4 regions of the Paenibacillus sp. FSL H3-0333 genome follow, and region 1 is predicted to be linked to each of the others. Evidence: riboswitches for the same ligand, from Rfam matches in the RefSeq annotation. Region 1 holds a riboswitch; each other region holds the start of a gene.

Evidence for each region. Region 1 has a riboswitch for thiamine pyrophosphate ahead of MHH78_RS00330 (ABC transporter substrate-binding protein). Riboswitches for the same ligand answer to the same signal wherever they lie in the genome.
Region 2: another riboswitch for thiamine pyrophosphate. It lies ahead of MHH78_RS21985 (ABC transporter ATP-binding protein); the one in region 1 lies ahead of MHH78_RS00330 (ABC transporter substrate-binding protein).
Region 3: another riboswitch for thiamine pyrophosphate. It lies ahead of MHH78_RS26030 (thiamine phosphate synthase); the one in region 1 lies ahead of MHH78_RS00330 (ABC transporter substrate-binding protein).
Region 4: another riboswitch for thiamine pyrophosphate. It lies ahead of thiC (phosphomethylpyrimidine synthase ThiC); the one in region 1 lies ahead of MHH78_RS00330 (ABC transporter substrate-binding protein).

The regions. Positions count from the first base shown of each region.
Region 1 covers NZ_JBBODG010000001.1:76,596-80,804, reverse strand. The annotation lists gene MHH78_RS00345 (ABC transporter ATP-binding protein) at 1-370, opposite strand, end outside; gene MHH78_RS00340 (ABC transporter permease) at 451-1,212, opposite strand; gene MHH78_RS00335 (thiamine-binding protein) at 1,209-1,502, opposite strand; gene MHH78_RS00330 (ABC transporter substrate-binding protein) at 1,555-2,625, opposite strand; TPP riboswitch at 2,774-2,884, opposite strand; gene MHH78_RS00325 (hypothetical protein) at 2,957-4,209, opposite strand, start outside.
Region 2 covers NZ_JBBODG010000001.1:4,905,735-4,909,943, forward strand. The annotation lists gene MHH78_RS21975 (DHA2 family efflux MFS transporter permease subunit) at 1-1,033, opposite strand, end outside; gene MHH78_RS21980 (TetR/AcrR family transcriptional regulator) at 1,184-1,840, shown strand; TPP riboswitch at 1,907-2,009, shown strand; gene MHH78_RS21985 (ABC transporter ATP-binding protein) at 2,143-2,913, shown strand; gene MHH78_RS21990 (ABC transporter permease) at 2,894-3,670, shown strand; gene MHH78_RS21995 (ABC transporter substrate-binding protein) at 3,667-4,209, shown strand, end outside.
Region 3 covers NZ_JBBODG010000001.1:5,881,655-5,885,863, forward strand. The annotation lists gene thiH (2-iminoacetate synthase ThiH) at 1-73, opposite strand, end outside; gene MHH78_RS26020 (thiazole synthase) at 102-866, opposite strand; gene thiS (sulfur carrier protein ThiS) at 897-1,100, opposite strand; gene MHH78_RS26030 (thiamine phosphate synthase) at 1,097-1,786, opposite strand; TPP riboswitch at 1,907-2,010, opposite strand; gene MHH78_RS26035 (hypothetical protein) at 2,066-2,602, opposite strand; gene MHH78_RS26040 (SDR family oxidoreductase) at 2,760-3,632, opposite strand; gene MHH78_RS26045 (amidohydrolase family protein) at 3,922-4,209, shown strand, end outside.
Region 4 covers NZ_JBBODG010000001.1:399,662-403,870, forward strand. The annotation lists gene MHH78_RS01660 (DUF438 domain-containing protein) at 1-59, opposite strand, end outside; gene MHH78_RS01665 (DUF1858 domain-containing protein) at 74-301, opposite strand; gene thiC (phosphomethylpyrimidine synthase ThiC) at 516-2,210, opposite strand; TPP riboswitch at 2,362-2,468, opposite strand; gene trxB (thioredoxin-disulfide reductase) at 2,518-3,471, opposite strand; gene MHH78_RS01680 (tetratricopeptide repeat protein) at 3,518-4,209, opposite strand, start outside.

The DNA of each region.
Region 1 (4,209 bases):
GGGCGCCTTGCAGCTCGCCGCCAAGCAGGACGTTATCCAGTGTGCTGCGCCACGGGAACAGTGCGGGCTGCTGCGGCATATAGCTGATCTTGCCGCGCTGCCCGGTCACCGGGATGCCGTTCATGCGGACGGTTCCGGTATCCGGCAGCGTAAGGCCGCCGATAATATGGAACAGCGTGCTTTTGCCGCAGCCGGACGGGCCGACAATGGAGACGAATTCCTGCGGCTCCACGGTCAGGGACACCTGATTCAGCACCTGTGTCTCCCGGCGGCGGTGCTTGAACGACTTGCTGATGCCGCTGACTTCGAGCGCAGGCGGCACACTCCGAGTACCCAGGCGTCCGTCTCCGTCCGCCTTCTCCAGTTCAATCCTCGTAAGCTCAGACACTTCGCGTAACCTCCTTCAGTTGATTATAAGTACTTCCGTGTTGGGATATCCTTCCTTGGGCATTAAGCTTCCTTGCGCGGCTTCCAGCGCACCAGCCATCTCTCCAGCAGGGCAATGAGCGCGAATAATACGAGACTCAGCAGCACGATAATAGCGATGGCCACGAACATCCGGTCCGCACGGTAAGAGGACTTCTGCAGCAGCATATAGTAGCCGATCCCTTTGTCGGCGCCGATCCATTCGGCCACCACTGCGCCCATCACCGCATAAGTGGCGGAGATTTTGAGCCCGGAGAACAGGGAGGGCAGCGAGCCGGGAAGCTCCAGCTTGGTGAAGATCTGCCACTTGCCTGCACCGGCCATCTTCATATAATTCAGCATTACCCGGTCGCTTTGCGTCAGCCCGCCCATGGTCGCAACAGCCACAGGGAAGAAGCAGACGAGGGTGATCAGGATGATTTTGGGCAGCAGGCCGAACCCGAACCAGATAATCAGCAGCGGGGCAAGCGCAATGGAGGGCACATTCTGGCTGAGGATCAGCAGCGGATAGAGCGCTCGCTTGACCCAGGGCAGCAGATGCAGCAGCAAGGCGGTGAGCAGGCCGATGCCTGTGCCGACCGGGAAGCCGATCAGGGTCAGCCGCAGCGTGGCGGCGGTGTGCTCCCAAATCCCGGAGGCGTTGTTCTTCGTCTCACGCGCGATATCCGCGGGGCTGGGCAGCTGGTAAGCCGGGATGTCGAACAGCATGACTGATAGCTGCCATATCCCGACAAAAAAGAGGACCGCCACAAAGGGCGGCCACACTAGCTTCCAGGTGCTTCTCACGGCCGGTATTTCTCCGTCAGCTTATCCATGCTGATGCCGCCCGGATTATGGGCGATCTTGATTTGTGAGATGACACTAGGACTGCCGGAAGCGATCAGCGCCTCATGCATATCACGCACAATATCCAGCAGCTCGGACAGCTCGCCTTCCATCGTGGTCTCCAGTGGATTCACCTGATGCTTCACGCCTGACTTTTGAATGACCTCTATAGCCTTGTCCACGTAAGGGATGGAATCCTCGTTGTTCGGTGTCTTGGGAATTACCTGAATGCTGAGCAGTGTGTTAGCCATGATGAATCCTTCCTCTCCAAGTTAAGTATAAGATTCCCGCCATGCGGGTTCATTATGATTCCGGCAAAAATTCATTCGTAAACGTACTCTCCGCATCCAGCGGCTTATCCAGCAGCTTCAGGCCGTACATCCAGTCGGCGTAATTCTTCCAGATCTCAAGCTTCTGCTCACCCCAGCGCGGGGCGTCGTCCTTGTATTTCGGGCTAAGCCATTTCTGGCTGGCCAGCACCAGCTTGGGGTCCAGATCAGGTACAGCATCGGACAAGACCGTCGCGGCTTCTTCCGGGTGGTCGATGGCGTACTGATAGCCTTTTGACGTAGCCTTAAGGAAGGCCTTCACCACTTCAGGATGCTCGGCGATCTCCTTCTCGCTGGTGGTCAGCACCGGTGTGTAGTAATCAAGCTGCGGCGCATAATCCTTAAGATACAGCATATCCAGCGGCTCCCCGCGCAGCTCGGCTTCCACCCCGGTCCAGGCATAGAAGATCCAGGCGAAGTCAATATCCCGCTTCACGGCTGTGAAAAAGTCCGCTTCGCCGATATTCACCAGCTTCACCTTGGAGACATCCCCGCCTTCGGGGTCCATAATGGCTTTCATGGCAGCCTGCTCCGCAGGGGAGCCCCAGCCTCCGTACGTTTTGCCTTCAAAATCCTTCGGCGTCTTAATATTGCGGTCCTTCGGAGCCGCGAAGCCCGAGGTATTATGCTGAATGATTGCAGCAATCGATACCAGCGGCACATCCTGCAGACGGGCCAGGGTCAGCGCCTCCTGGGCACTGATGCCGAACTGGGCTTCGCCGGAAGTGACCATTGTATCCGACCCGGCAGCGCCAGGCTGTACAATCTGGACGTCAAGACCTTCCTCCGCGTAATAGCCCAGCTCTTTGGCTGCATACAGGCCGGTATGATTCGTGTTCGGCGTCCAGTCCAGGGCAATCTTGACCGGCGTCAGCGTCTTGGCATCCGTGGGTGCGGCTGCGGTTGCATCAGGTGCAGCCGTGCTGTTACCGGCAGCAGGTGCGCTGGCCCCCGCATTGCCGCTGTTGTTCCCGCCGCCACATCCCGCGACCGCGAGAACCAGCATGGAGCTGATCAGCAGCATTCCTGTTTTTTTGACTCCCATTTCTCTTTTTCTCTCCTTCCAGCAACCCCTGGTCTTCAGAGCTTACAGAAACCCTATTCCTGTACATACTTAGAATCAAAAAAGCGTCCCGAAGATCGGGACGCCAGTGACTTGCGTGAGGGGATTCAGCTTCAGTACCGCTCAAGGCACTGTGTTGAATGAAGATTCCTACGCTGGCATTATCCAGATCAGGTGTAAGGGTCAGTATCTTGTGGGATACAATCTCAGCCGGCCAATTCCAGCACCCCTGGTTCTATAAAGTTCACGGGTATTGCTATGTTCTTACGGTGTATTATAGACGGCAGCTTCGACATTGTCCACCCTCCATATCCTAATCCCCCAGTTTGAGCGGCAGAGTCCAGGGACCTTTCAATACAAACACGGGCCTGGACAATTTAATACGCAGCATGTCCGCGTCAGGCTTTGCATTCAGATGAAGAGCCTTCATGAAAGGCGGAGTTCCTTCACTCTCCTTATAGCTAAAGAAATAAGGTTCCTTAGAGCCAGCATAGCTAATAGTGAAATGGGTAAGCGACTTTACCATCGCCGGGTCAAATTTCAAGTCCACGTCTACAGTGACCTGGGTCTCACTGCTTCGCGTGATACGGGTGAAATCTACCGGACAGCCGGCGATCTCAGCAGTAATCTCCAGTGTTCTGCTCTCTCCAACAGTGGGCAGCGGCAGGGTAAGTTCCTGGGAGGCGGCTTTCTGATCGGATACCTGCATGTAGGGAATAACCACCGTATAAGCGTCCTCCCCGGCCTCCTTCTGTTCACGGAACAAGAGCTCGGAAGGGTAGCCTATAGAGAATTTAGAATACTCAATAGGGACATCCGCTCCTGCTGCATCCTTGACAGATGTGCCGCTCCAGAAGCTTAGCGGCTCCAGTCTATAAGAAGACGCAGCGGATGCCGTCCGCATGAGCGCCGAAACCAACTCAACACGGACAAACCTGTCATCCAGACGTACCGGAAAAGCTGAAATCCGCACATCCTGCTGAATATCGCTGACCCCGAGCTGCTGCAGGTCATCGGCGGTCTCCGGCGACCCAAGGACCAGCGGGCCGAGGACCATGCCATTGATATACAAGGTAACCGCTCCTTCAGCCTGTAAAGTGAAATCAGGGGGAAGAAGAGCGCTATAACTTGCATCCCAGTCTCCGGAGAAAGTGCGCGAATTGAACGTGAAGGTGTAGCGGCTTCCTCCGATATCTGCTTGAAATTCATTAATAATGGGAATATTTTGCCCCCGCAGATTAATGGTTGCTCGGTTCTCTTGCACAAGTATAGCATTGACGGTCAGCTCACCCTTGCCTACAGCAGCGGTGAAGGGCTTCTTCAGCACATATAGCGGACTGTTCGGGCTATTCTCCAGCACGGTGTGGAGGCCGGGCAAGAAGCTGAAGACTTGCTTTAGACCTGCCTGGACGCTGGGCGAAGTGACCACCAGTCCTGCTGCAATAAGGAGGGCTGCAGCAACTCTGGTAAATGCCTGCCTGCGGCTCTTGCGGACGGGAGGCAGACGCTGCTCTGCGGGAGTGGTCTCAATCAGGGATAAGGTGCGCATTCTGATCCGCTGCAAGG
Region 2 (4,209 bases), 4.8 Mb from region 1:
CCAGACTGAGACCGCAGACCACGAGCCAGCGCACACCGATCCGGTCGAACAGGATTCCGGCAACCGGCATCATCAGCCCGGAAGCAATCGCTTGCGGCAGCAGCGTCAGGCCGGTATCAAATGCGCCGAAGCCGCGGGCCTGCTGCAGAAATTGCGGGAGCAGGAATAACGCGCCATATAAGCCGAACTGGGCAATCCACTGCACGATGATCCCTGTCGTGAAATCAACGGATTTCAGAATCCGCAGCTCCAGCAGCGGTGTCTTGGAGCGCAGTTCAGCGATGACAAAAGCGATCAGCGCCACAGCGCCCAGCAGCAGCCCGATCAGCGTCTTCTCAGAGGTCCAGCTCTGCGCGCCCTGGCTGACCCCGTAAGTGAGCGAAGCAAAAGCCAGCGGGCCAAGAACCATACCGAGCTTATCCATGCCGGGCACGCTGTTCTTCGCCGCATTCGGCAGCTTGCGCAGTCCGATCAGCACAGCAATAATGCCAATCGGAATATTAATGAGGAAGATCCAGCGCCAGGAATGGTATTCAACCAGCCAGCCCGACAATACCGGACCAATAGCGGGTGCGAACAGGACGGGAATACCCATAATCCCCATGACAACGCCAACCTTACTTTTGGGAGCCAGTCTGTACACATAGGCCATCCCGACAGGGAGCACACAGCCACCGCCAAGTCCCTGAATGACCCGGAAAACAATCAACCATTCGGCGCTGCTTGGTGTAGCGCACAGAATCGAGCCTATCGTAAACACAATTACCGCCGTCAGGAAGACCGTCTTGGCCCCGAACCGGTCAGACAGCCAGCCTGACAGTGGAATAACTGAAGCCTGAGCCAGCATATATCCGGTAACTACCCACTGCAGCGTATGCAGGTCCGTCTTGAAATCCACCACCAGCCTGGACAAGGCTACATTCATTGCCGTACTGTCCAGCACAACCATAAATACTCCGGCAATAATGGCCAGCAGCGGAACCAGAATGCTGGACAGCCGGAAATCGGCTTCCTGCTTCAAGGTCTGATCCATGTCTCTTCTCCTCCTGAGCTGTCCGCGTTCTACATTGACCTGCGGGCAGATTGTTCTATATAATGAGTGAACGGACAACTGTCCGTAAGTGCAATTCATAGTCTACGGACAATTGTCCGATGTGTCAATTCTTTTCTGAAAGGGGTACTCATGAAAAAGCCAGACACCGATGCTGCACAGCTCCCGCGCTCAGCTCCGCAAGCCATAGAATCTGCTCCGCCCGGGTCCGCCGATCCTTATGTACAGCGGATTCTTGAAGCTGCCCGCCAGTTGTTCACCGAGAGCGGTCTTGAGGCGGTCAGCATGTACAGCATTGCCAAGCGGGCAGGCATAGGACAAGGCTCCCTGTACCGCCGCTTCACGGACAAGGGTGAGATCTGTTCTGCACTGCTGAAGGGCAGCGCAGATCAATTCCTGTCCGGGCTGGAGCAGCAGGTGGCTGCCAGTGCCGGTGAAGCTCCGGCTCTCGCTCAGCTGCAGAGCAGCATTGAGCAGATTGCCGATTTCATTGAGCAGTATGCCGAGCTGCTGAATATGATCAAAGCCGAGTTCACCGGCAAGAAGCAGCTGACCCAGTTTGAGCATCCTTTTTTTCAGCGGCTGGGGGTGATGATGACAGAGCTGCTGCAGCGTGCTGCGGAGGGCGGTGAGATTATTGACATTGATCCTGCCTTTGCCGCCACGGCCTTAATCTCTGTTCTCAGCCCTGATCTGTACCTGTATGAGCAGAAGCGGCACCACTCCTCCAAGCTGGACATCTCCCGGGGCATCGTCACCTTGTTCGTGACCGGTCTGGCGAAGCGCTGACCGCCTGCTCTTTACAAGAGGGGAATTTGTGGTATATTAAGTAGCAATTACGAATTCAATAGCAACATTATTCACTAGGGGAGTCGGCCGACTGAGACGGAGCTTAAGCTCCGGACCCTTTGAACCTGATCTGGATCATACCAGCGGAGGGAAGTGGAGCAGAATGTATCAGTGGTTCCCGTCACAGGGCCGCAGCTGACTGTACCTTCCGCCCCATTCATTCCTCCGGGAATGAATGGGGCTTTTTTGTGCTCAACACAGTATCTATATCAATCAATCCAGGAGGTTTCGTACATAGTCTTATGATCAACATTAGCAATCTATCCTATGCTTTCGGGACGGGTTCGTCCCGGACCCCAGTCTTCTCAGGGCTATCCATGAATGTGCAGCGCGGCGAATTCATTTCTGTCGTAGGCGGAAGCGGATGCGGCAAAAGCACTTTGTTCAAAATCATCGCCGGTCTGCTAGAGCCGGGCAGCGGCAGAATTATGCTGAACGGAGCCGAGTCCATTACAGCAGCGAAGAGGCTGGGCAGTGTGGCCTACATGCCGCAGCAGGATCTCCTCCTCCCTTGGCGCACCGTGCTGGACAATTGTCTGCTGCCTTGGGAACTCAAGCGCAGCCGTCCCAAAGCGGCCGCTGTGGCCGAGATCCGTACCCTGCTGCAACGCTTCGGCCTTGAGGGAACCGAAGGGGCTTATCCCCAGGAGCTGTCCGGCGGTATGCGCCAGCGCGTGGCGGTCCTCCGCACCGTGGCGGCGGGGAATGATCTGCTGCTGCTCGATGAGCCGTTCGGGGCGCTTGATGCCATTACCAAGCGTTCATTGCAGCGCTGGCTGTTGGAGTTATGGGCAGAGCTGGACAAGACGGTGCTGTTCATCACCCATGATCTGGAGGAGGCTCTGCTGCTCAGTGACAGAATCTATCTAATGACGGGCAGTGGCGGCAGCGGGATGCAGGAATTCCCAGCCGGTCTCCCCCGCCCGCGTCATCACAGTCTGAACTATGAGCCGCAGTTCGCCGCCCTGCGCCAGGAATTGGAGCTGAAGCTATATGAGAACCGCCGCTCCTAGAAGATTGCTCCAGCATTACGGTCCGGCTGCCCTGCTCGCCCTGCTGACGCTTGCAGTCTGGGAGACTGTAGCCCGGCTGGGCCTGGTTCCTCCCTTCATCCTTCCGGCTCCGTCTGCGGTGTGGATGGCATTGATGGAAGAGCGCCATCTATTGTTCGGGGTACATCTGCCCGCCACACTGCTTGAAGTGCTCACAGGCTTCGCACTATCCGTGGTCTGCGGCAGCCTGCTGGGAATCGCCATGCATCTGTTCCGTCCGCTGGCCAAGGCGCTGTACCCGCTGCTGATTATCAGCCAGACGGTTCCGCTGATCGCCCTCTCTCCCCTGTTCATCATGTGGTTCGGCTACACCCTATGGAGCAAGGTCGCCGTTGTCTTCCTGACCGCTTTCTTCCCGGTGGTCATCGGCACCTATGACGGGTTGTCCAAGAACACGGACGCCTACCGGGAGCTGCTGCTGACATATGGCGCGAACCGCTGGCAGATTCTCGGGAAGGTGGGCGTTCCGCTGGCTTTACCCTCTTTTTTCTCCGGGCTGAAGCTGTCGGCTGTGTACTGTGTGATTGGTGCAACCATTGGGGAATGGCTTGGGGGCAGCCAGGGGCTGGGCTATTTCAGCCGCAGAATGGCCGGGAATCTGCAGAGCGCCAAGATGTTCGCCGCTGTTGTCTTATTATCCCTGCTCGGTATCCTGCTGTTTCTGGCAGTCGCCGCGCTGGAGAAGATTATTCTGAAGAAAAGAGGACGTTATTCATGACTACTATCCGCTATACCCGTTATCTGTTGAGTGGAATATCAAAGCCAGTCAAGCTGCTGCTGCCCGCTCTGCTGCTATGTATGCTGCCTGTCCTGGCAGGCTGTGCCAATACGGACAATCCGGCGGCCTCCGGCTCCCCGGCTGCTGCACCCTCTACCTCTGAGGCCGGGGCGGGGACCGGGGCTAAAGGCGGGGCCCATAAGCTGACGATTATGCTCGATTGGTATCCCAATGCTGTCCACTCCTTTTTGTATGCGGCAGAGGCTGAAGGCTATTTCGCTGAGGAAGGTCTGGAGGTTGAGATTCAGATGCCGGCCGATACCAATGATGCGCTGAAGCTTGTTGCTGCGGGGAAGGTGGATCTGGCACTCAGTTATCAGCCCCAGGTGCTGATGGCACGGGGTGAGCAGATTCCAGTCAAGTCGATTGCCGCGCTGGTGCGTCATCCGCTGAATCATCTCATGGTAGCCGCAGACAGCGGCATTACCCGCCCCGGAGAGCTGTCCGGCAAGCAAGCCGGATATTCCTCCGTCCCGTTG
Region 3 (4,209 bases), 5.8 Mb from region 1:
CTGCCGTATACCGGCTCCATAGCGCCGCATAAGGAAGCTGCTCCAGCCGGGTCATCGTCTCATAAAAGCTCATAACCGTTCTCTCCTCCCTATTCCATCTGTTAGGCCAAGAACCCGGTCAACGGTGAAGAGGCTGCCGCCGTCTCCTCTACGGGCCCCAGTCCAGCGAGATAAGCCTTGCGCCCTGCAGCTACCGCGTCACGGAAGGCTTCTGCCATCAGCAGCGGATCTGAGGCGGTGGCAATCGCTGTATTGAGCAGGACCGCTGCGGCCCCCATCTCCATTGCCTCGGCCGCCTCGGACGGTCTGCCGATTCCGGCATCCACGATCACCGGCAGCTCCGTCTCGGAGATCAGAATGCGGATCAGCTCCTTGGTCTGCAGCCCGCGATTGGACCCGATCGGCGCTCCCAGCGGCATCACGGCCGCAGCCCCCGCTGCCTTCAGCCGCAGGGCGGCGGACAGGTCAGGACTCATGTACGGAAGCACCACGAAGCCCTCTGCTGCCAGGATCTCGGTCGCCCGGATGGTCTCGGTATTATCCGGCAGCAGATATTTCTGGTCGTTGATGACCTCAATCTTCACCCAGTTCCCCAGCCCCGCCGATCTCGCCAGCCGGGCAATCCGTACTGCTTCCTCTGCGGTGCGCGCACCGGAGGTATTAGGCAGTAAGGTCATATGGGAAGGAATATGGCTGACAATATTGTCACTGCTCTCCGGGTCCACCCGGCGCAGAGCAACGGTAATGACCTGTGAGCCTGATCGCGTAATCACCTCGGGAATGAGGGTGTTGCGGCTGTATTTTCCGGTACCAATGAACAGTCTGCTGGTTAGAGTCACTCCGCCAATCATCAATGGGTCTTGCATGTTAACGCCTCCTGGGATAAGTCTTCGTGTTCAGCCTCCGCCTACAAAATGAACCAGCTCCACCCGGTCCCCCTCACTGAGCAGTGTCTCTCCATAAACCTCTCTGCCAGCAAGCTCACCATTCAGCTCGACAATCACCAGCTTACCGGCCCACTCTGGCCGGGCCAGCAGATCCTCCAGTGTCCGGCAGCTCTCTTCGATTCTTTGCCTCTTCCCGTTAACGGTCACATTCATTCCTGTTCACCTCCTGCTGTGCCCTGTGTTTGAGCCATATCCAGCGCTTCAGCCAGCTCTGCTGCCCTGTGGACCGCTGCCCTGTGGACCGCTTCCCTGTAAGCCCGGGCCGCTGCAACCGGGTCCGGGGCTCCACAGATCCCCGACATGACAGCAATGCCAGCCGCCCCTTGGGCCAGCACCACTCCGGCATTGTCCGGGGTAATCCCTCCAAGCGCAATCAGCGGGATGCGGCTCCAGCGGACGGCCTCTGCCAGCTGCGCAAGTCCGCGTGCCTGCTGTCCGGGCTTACAGGCCGTCGGAAATACATGCCCGTAGAGGCAGAAGTCTGCTCCCTGCCTTCCAGCCTCCGCCGCCTCTTCCCGCGAGTGTACCGATCTGCCGATCCGCAGGTCCGGTGCAAGGCCGCGCACTGCGGCTGGAGGAAGACTGTGCCAGGCTAACTGTACACCGCCTGCCCCGGCGGCCAGGGCAACATCGATCCGGTCATTAATGACCAGCTTCGAAGGCGGAACCCCGGCCTGAAGCATCTGCTGCGCCGCCGCCAGCAGTTCGCGGGCGGACATGGCTTTTTCGCGGAGATGGATATAATCCACTATAGAATGTACCGCCACGGCCCAGTCGGCCAGCGCTTCAGGCGGCAGCCGCCCGTCTGAGATGACATGAATTTCGTGCAACACGTCCACCTTCCTCTCCTCAGCGCTACGCTGATCCCTACCTCCAAACACAAAAAAGACCGCTCCCCGTAAAGGAAGCAGTCTGGAATAAAAGCAGGAATACCGGTACTAGCCGTATACCCCCGCTGCATTATTCGTTCTCCACTTCCCTACGCTGGTATAAACCAGATCAGGTTCAAAGGGTCCGGACAACTTACGCCCGTCTCAGCCTTGCGGCTCCCCTAGTGATCGTTCTATGCGGTTGTTTCGTCTTGCTTGTTGTATATTAGCATATTATTTCTGTCAGGGCTATTCTTTCGTAGATTTTACTTCAATTACAAAAACCACGGATGAACTCCCTTCTGAAAATTTACCATCCTCGGTTGTCCAGAATGCTGATATGCCGTAGTAATAAACGCCATGTTCTTTTGGAGCATTAAAAGAGCCGTTCTTCAATGGAATTTGCACTTCTTTATCATCGACAAATTGCTGAACGGTTAACCCGCCGGGTGCCGGTTTATAAGTAAAAGCAACATCAATCCCCCCCTCAGGGGCTATAACAGTGGGAGTAACCCCCTGTACCATGGATTGTCCTCCTGTATAATCCGCACATCCTAATTTTCCCCAGCAATAGCTGCCTTGGGTAACCGGAATTTGGGTTTTTCCGGAAGTAACAAGGGGTAGCGGTGGCGATTCCTGTGTAATTCTAATCTCAATGCTTTTTGCATTTCCTTCCAATCTTGTATTTGCCACAAGTCTCCCTGCAAAAGGAGTCAAATAAATGAACACTACCAGAAAAACTAAAATCCCCGCTGCAGATAGAATGAATCCTTTTTTTCTAAGCATCCCAATCCCCTTTCATATCAAATTATCTAAATAGACGGAAATATATTGTAATAGTTACAAGCGCTGAAAAAAAGCCTGCCGGCAAGCGGTTAGGCTTTTTTAAAATAGAATTTATATGTTGCACACGAATCTGCATCCAGATCTTATTCTGCACCCATCATCCGTTCACAACCTCGCCGCCATTCACATGCATCACCTGTCCGCTCACATAGGAGGAATCGTCCGAAGCCAGGTACACATACGCCGGTGCCAGCTCTTCAGGCTGTCCCGGGCGCTTCATCGGCTGGGTGCCGCCGAACTCACTGACCTTCTTAGCGTCAAAGGTTGACGGGATCAGCGGGGTCCAGATCGGTCCGGGAGCTACCGCATTCACGCGGATACCCTTATCCGCCAGGTTCATCGACAGCGACCGGGTGAAGCTGAGAATGGCTCCCTTGGTGGACGAATAGTCCAGCAGCTGCGGGCTGCCGCGATACGCCGTGATGGAGGTGGTGTTAATGATCGTAGCACCTTTTTTCAGATGAGGCATGGCGGCCTTGGTCAGATAGAACATGGAGAAAATATTCGTCCGGAACGTACGCTCCAGCTGCTCCTCCGTAATGTCCTCAATATGATCCTGCGGATGCTGCTCCGCCGCATTGTTGATTAGAATGTCAAGCTTGCCGAGTCCTTCAACGGTTTGACGAATCAAGCTCTGACAGAAGCATTCGTCCCCGATATCCCCGGCGATCAGAATACACGTTCTGCCCTCCTGCTCCACCTGGCGCTTGGTCTCTTCCGCATCCTCATGCTCGTTCAAGTAGGAGATCACCACATCCGCGCCCTCCTTGGCAAAATGAACGGCAACCGCACGCCCAATCCCGCTGTCGCCTCCGGTAATGAGCGCAGCCTTTCCCAGCAGCTTGCCTGCTGCCTTGTACGCCGGTGTCTCAAACTCCGGAAGCGGGTTCATCTCACTCTCAATTCCGGGGCGCTGATCCTGCACCTGCGGTGGTAAAGTTTTGACAGGTTGCTTGCTAGTGTCTGGCATAATCCATTCTCCTTTCGCTGTCCACAGTATTGTTGATCAATCATGTTAGCATGGCTTAAGGTCTGGTGTTTATGCATCAGGCAGTGTGCCTGCTTGGCTCTACGTTATGTTACTTACCACACTTGGCAGCCGCCCAAACAAGTAATCTTCATTCAACGATACCTATAGCGGAACGATAGTCAGTAAGTAAGGAACGTTCCCAAAAAGAATATTATCTATATCCGCTAGGGGGAATGTCCTATACTTTGTGGGGAAAGACAACTACCTTAACTGAGGGGACGCTTCTATCATGGGAAATGAGCGCATCTTGCTGATGAACGGAACTGTAATCGATGGAACCGGACAGCAGCCGCTGCATCATGCAAGCATTGAGATTGTTAATGGCCGTTTCGGCACCATAACACAGCATAGTGAGAATAACGAGAGAACAGGGCATGACTCTGCCACAACAGTGATCGACCTTGAGGGTCTGTTCATTTTGCCCGGGTTTATTCACACCCATGCCCATACCAGCTTCAAGTACATACAGAATGAGCCGCTTCACGGATATCATACGGAATATTTGGCCGCGTGCCTT
Region 4 (4,209 bases), 320 kb from region 1:
GCCTGGCGGCGTGTCTGTTCCGGAATATCGACCTCGCGGTTATTAATCAGTTCGCTCATCGCAATCTCTCCTTCTATTCTATAATCTCGAAACCATGCTGCTGAAAGGCCAGCCGAACGGTTTCCAGCTCTATTTTCTTTAATTTCATTCCTTTGGACAGGGTCATCAATCTTCCTGCAGTCTGCAGCATTCCAGGCTTCGCAATATCACGGAATCCCAGCTCCACCATGATCTCCACCACTTCCAGGTGCCTGGTTACCAGTTCAAAGACCGATTCATCCAGCTTCAACGCTTTGCTCATCCTTTTGCACACCTCACTAATGAGAATTCTTCTCAACACCAGCTTAGCATAGGGTACAGGGGTGAATTGTGATTGTAATCACTAACTACAAAAAGACTATCCCCGCCAGCCATTCAGCTTGGGGGATAGCCTTAGAATAATACGTTTCCGCTGTATTCACGGCCTCTCGGCCATGAACAACGTACCTACATATAGATTAGGTCATGCAGCTAAGTTACAGTGATTGGCTCCATCTATGGGAATTCCGGATATCATGCGAAATCCGCATGCTGCAGAATTTAGGGCCGCACATCGAGCAGAAATGCGCCTGCTTTGCCCCCTCCGCAGGCAGGGTCTCATCATGATACGCCTGCGCCCTTTCCGGGTCCAGGGAGAGATGAAACTGGTCGCGCCAGCGGAACTCGAACCGCGCCTTGGACAACGCGTTGTCCCGGTCCTGCGCACCCGGATGTCCCTTGGCGAGGTCTGCGGCATGTGCAGCGATTTTGTAGGTAATGACTCCTTCGCGCACATCATTCTTGTCAGGCAGGCCTAAATGCTCCTTAGGTGTAACGTAACACAGCATTGCCGTTCCAAGCCCCCCGATTATCGCTGCCCCGATGGCCGACGTGATGTGATCATAGCCGGGTGCAATATCCGTAGTTAGCGGACCGAGGGTATAGAAAGGAGCTTCGTGGCAAATCTCAAGCTGCTTGTCCATATTCTCCTTGATCTTGTGCATTGGCACATGGCCCGGACCTTCTACCATAACCTGAACATCGTGCTTCCAGGCAAGCGCAGTCAGCTCTCCCAGCGTCTCCAGCTCGGCGAACTGAGCTTCATCATTGGCATCGGCGATAGAGCCGGGACGCAGGCCATCCCCCAGTGAGAAGGCCACATCATACGTCTTCATGATCTCACATATATCTTCGAAGTGTGTGTACAGGAAGTTCTCCTGCTGATGAGCCAGGCACCAGGCAGCCATAATCGATCCGCCCCGGGATACGATGCCGGTCATTCTCCGGGCAGTGAGCGGAATATAGCGCCGCAGCACCCCGGCATGAATGGTGAAGTAATCCACCCCCTGCTCAGCCTGCTCAATCAGCGTGTCGCGATAAAGCTCCCAGGTTAAGTCCTCGGCTATACCGTTCACCTTCTCCAGCGCCTGGTATATGGGCACTGTCCCGACCGGCACAGGAGAATTGCGGATAATCCATTCCCGGGTGGTATGGATCTTAGAGCCGGTGGAGAGATCCATGATGGTATCAGCCCCCCAGCGGGTCGCCCACCGCATCTTCTCCACCTCCTCTTCAATAGAAGAAGTGACCGCCGAATTTCCGATGTTGGCATTGATCTTCACCAGGAAGTTACGGCCGATAATCATCGGCTCACTCTCCGGGTGATTGATATTGGCCGGAATAATAGCACGGCCCGCAGCCACCTCATCCCTTACGAACTCTTTCCGGGTATTCTCTCGGATCGCAATATACTCCATTTCCGGTGTGATGATCCCTTGCCTTGCATAATGCAGCTGAGTCACATTGCCGCCTACATAGGCCCGCCGGGGATTCCTGCACAGTCCTGGATAAGCTTCTGCGGCAGCCCCTTCTCTGCGGATTCCGTTATCCTCCGGCCGGACGGCTCTTCCGGTGTACTCCTCCGAATCGCCACGCTCCGCGATCCAGCTTGAACGGTGCGGCGGCAGTCCCCTCCGAATGTCCATCTCCTCCGCGGCATCCGTGTACATACCGCTTGTGTCATAGACACACAGCGGAGCATTTTCCTCTTCCCCGGCAACGCCTTCGGTTCTGCTGAGGCTGATCTCCCGCATCGGAACCCGGATATCCGGGCGTGAGCCCTCCACATACACTTTACGGCTTGCGGGGAATCCGGAAAGATCCACCTCTTCGTTCTTCATCATTTCTGACATTCCAATCTCCTCCTCTTCACTCTGTGAGTCAATCAGATAAGATGTCACGCAGCAGACTGAGCCGAAGAATCTATAGATTCCTGCAAGTCAAAAAGCCGCTCCACCTGGAGCGGCTTTATTAAAGGAACAGTCAAATAAGACTGTATTCAAAAAAGGTCCGACTCCACTTTCCTACGCTGGTATGATCCAGATCAGGTTCAAGGGTCCGGAAATTCAATTTTCCCGTCTCAGCCTATTCAGGCTCCCCTAGTGGGTATCTTATCTAATTAAATACATTTTACCTGTATGGGTAATTCTTGTAAACCCGTTATTTATCCAGCGATTCGCTCCAGTCGTGCACCATCGTGCCTTCCAGGAACTTCTCGGCATCCATAGCGGCCATACAGCCGGTTCCCGCTGCCGATATCGCTTGACGGTAACGTGTATCCTGTACATCGCCGCAGGCGAATACACCCGGGATGTTGGTCTCGGTGGTACCCGGGTTCACCACGATATAACCGTTGGCATCGGTGTTAATCTGGCCGCCTAAGAAGGCTGTGTTCGGTGTGTGTCCAATCGCTACGAACACACCGTCTGCTTCTACCAGCTCTGTCAGACCTGTCTCATTATTAAGCACCGTAAGGCCCTTCACTCCGGTCTCTCCTACCGTTACTTCAACCGGTGTGCGGTTCAAGGCCCAGGTTACCTTGCTGTTGTCACGCGCCCGGTCCTGCATGATCTTCGAGGCCCGCAGCTCGGGACGGCGGTGAACCAGCGTTACGCTGGACGCAAAGCGGGTCAGGAAGCTGGCTTCCTCCATAGCGGAGTCTCCGCCGCCGACGACGACAATCTTTTTATTACGGAAAAAGAAGCCGTCACAGGTCGCACAGGTGCTGACCCCGCGTCCCACATTCTCCTGCTCGCCCGGAATGCCCAGATATCTTGCAGAGGCCCCGGTTGAAATAATAACCGACTCCGCTTCCAGTACACCCATTCCGTCCACTGTTACCTTGAAAGGACGCTGTGAGAAGTCCACCGACTCCACCCAGCCATTCTTGAATTCAGCGCCGAAGCGTTCCGCCTGCTTGCGCATATTGTCCATCAGGTCCGGACCCAGAATCCCTTCAGGGAAGCCTGGAAAGTTCTCCACTTCTGTCGTCGTTGTCAGTTGTCCCCCCGGCTGTAAGCCTTCAATGACCAGCGGGCTCAGGTTCGCACGCGCCAGATAAATCGCGGCAGTCAGCCCGGCCGGGCCTGTTCCGATTACAATCGTTTTGTACATTACATTGGCCTCCTTACAAGTAGGTGTTCTTACAACAGCAATTGCTTCAAATACGGGTAGTGGACGGCGATAAGCCGCCGGTTCCGGGCAGCATCCCCTTGGGTCCGGGAGCAGCCGCAGGCTCCTGCTCTTCGCCGGGCGAGCCGCCGGCTTCATTCAGGTTCTCCCCGATCAGCCGCTGAAGGCTGAACAATACCGCCTCCTGCAGGCGGTCCTCCTGCAGCGGCTCCTGCTCCAGAACTCCGCGCAGTACCTCGGACATCTCCTCGTCCTCAATCCAGCGGAGAGCCTCGGTCACCTGAAGCTTCGTAGCGGAATCGCCGTAGCGCAGCGCCCAGAAGAACGAGGCGCGCAGCAGCGGATTATTCCGCACTTCTTCAGTGAATCTGCCCGTATTGCCCTTCCACTGCTTCAGCTGCTCCTGGAAGGGCAGCTGATAGTTATAGCTGACAGCAGGCATAGGCTGTCCTTCTGCCCGGGCCTGCTGGAGCTGGGACAGGAAGAACGCCGGGACAGCGGAAGCAGGGTCCAGCTTGGCTGCCTGTCTCCAGCAGCGCAGCGCCTCATCATGTTTTCCGCTATTGCTTGCCGCGGCCGCACAGTAATGATACAGCCCGGCATCTCCGGCGACCTCCTCATCCTTCAGCAGACGGCGGAAATGGCTGTAAGCGGCAGCGTGCCGGCCCAGGATACCCATGGTTGTAGCCATTTTGAATACATGCTCCTGATGGAACGGCA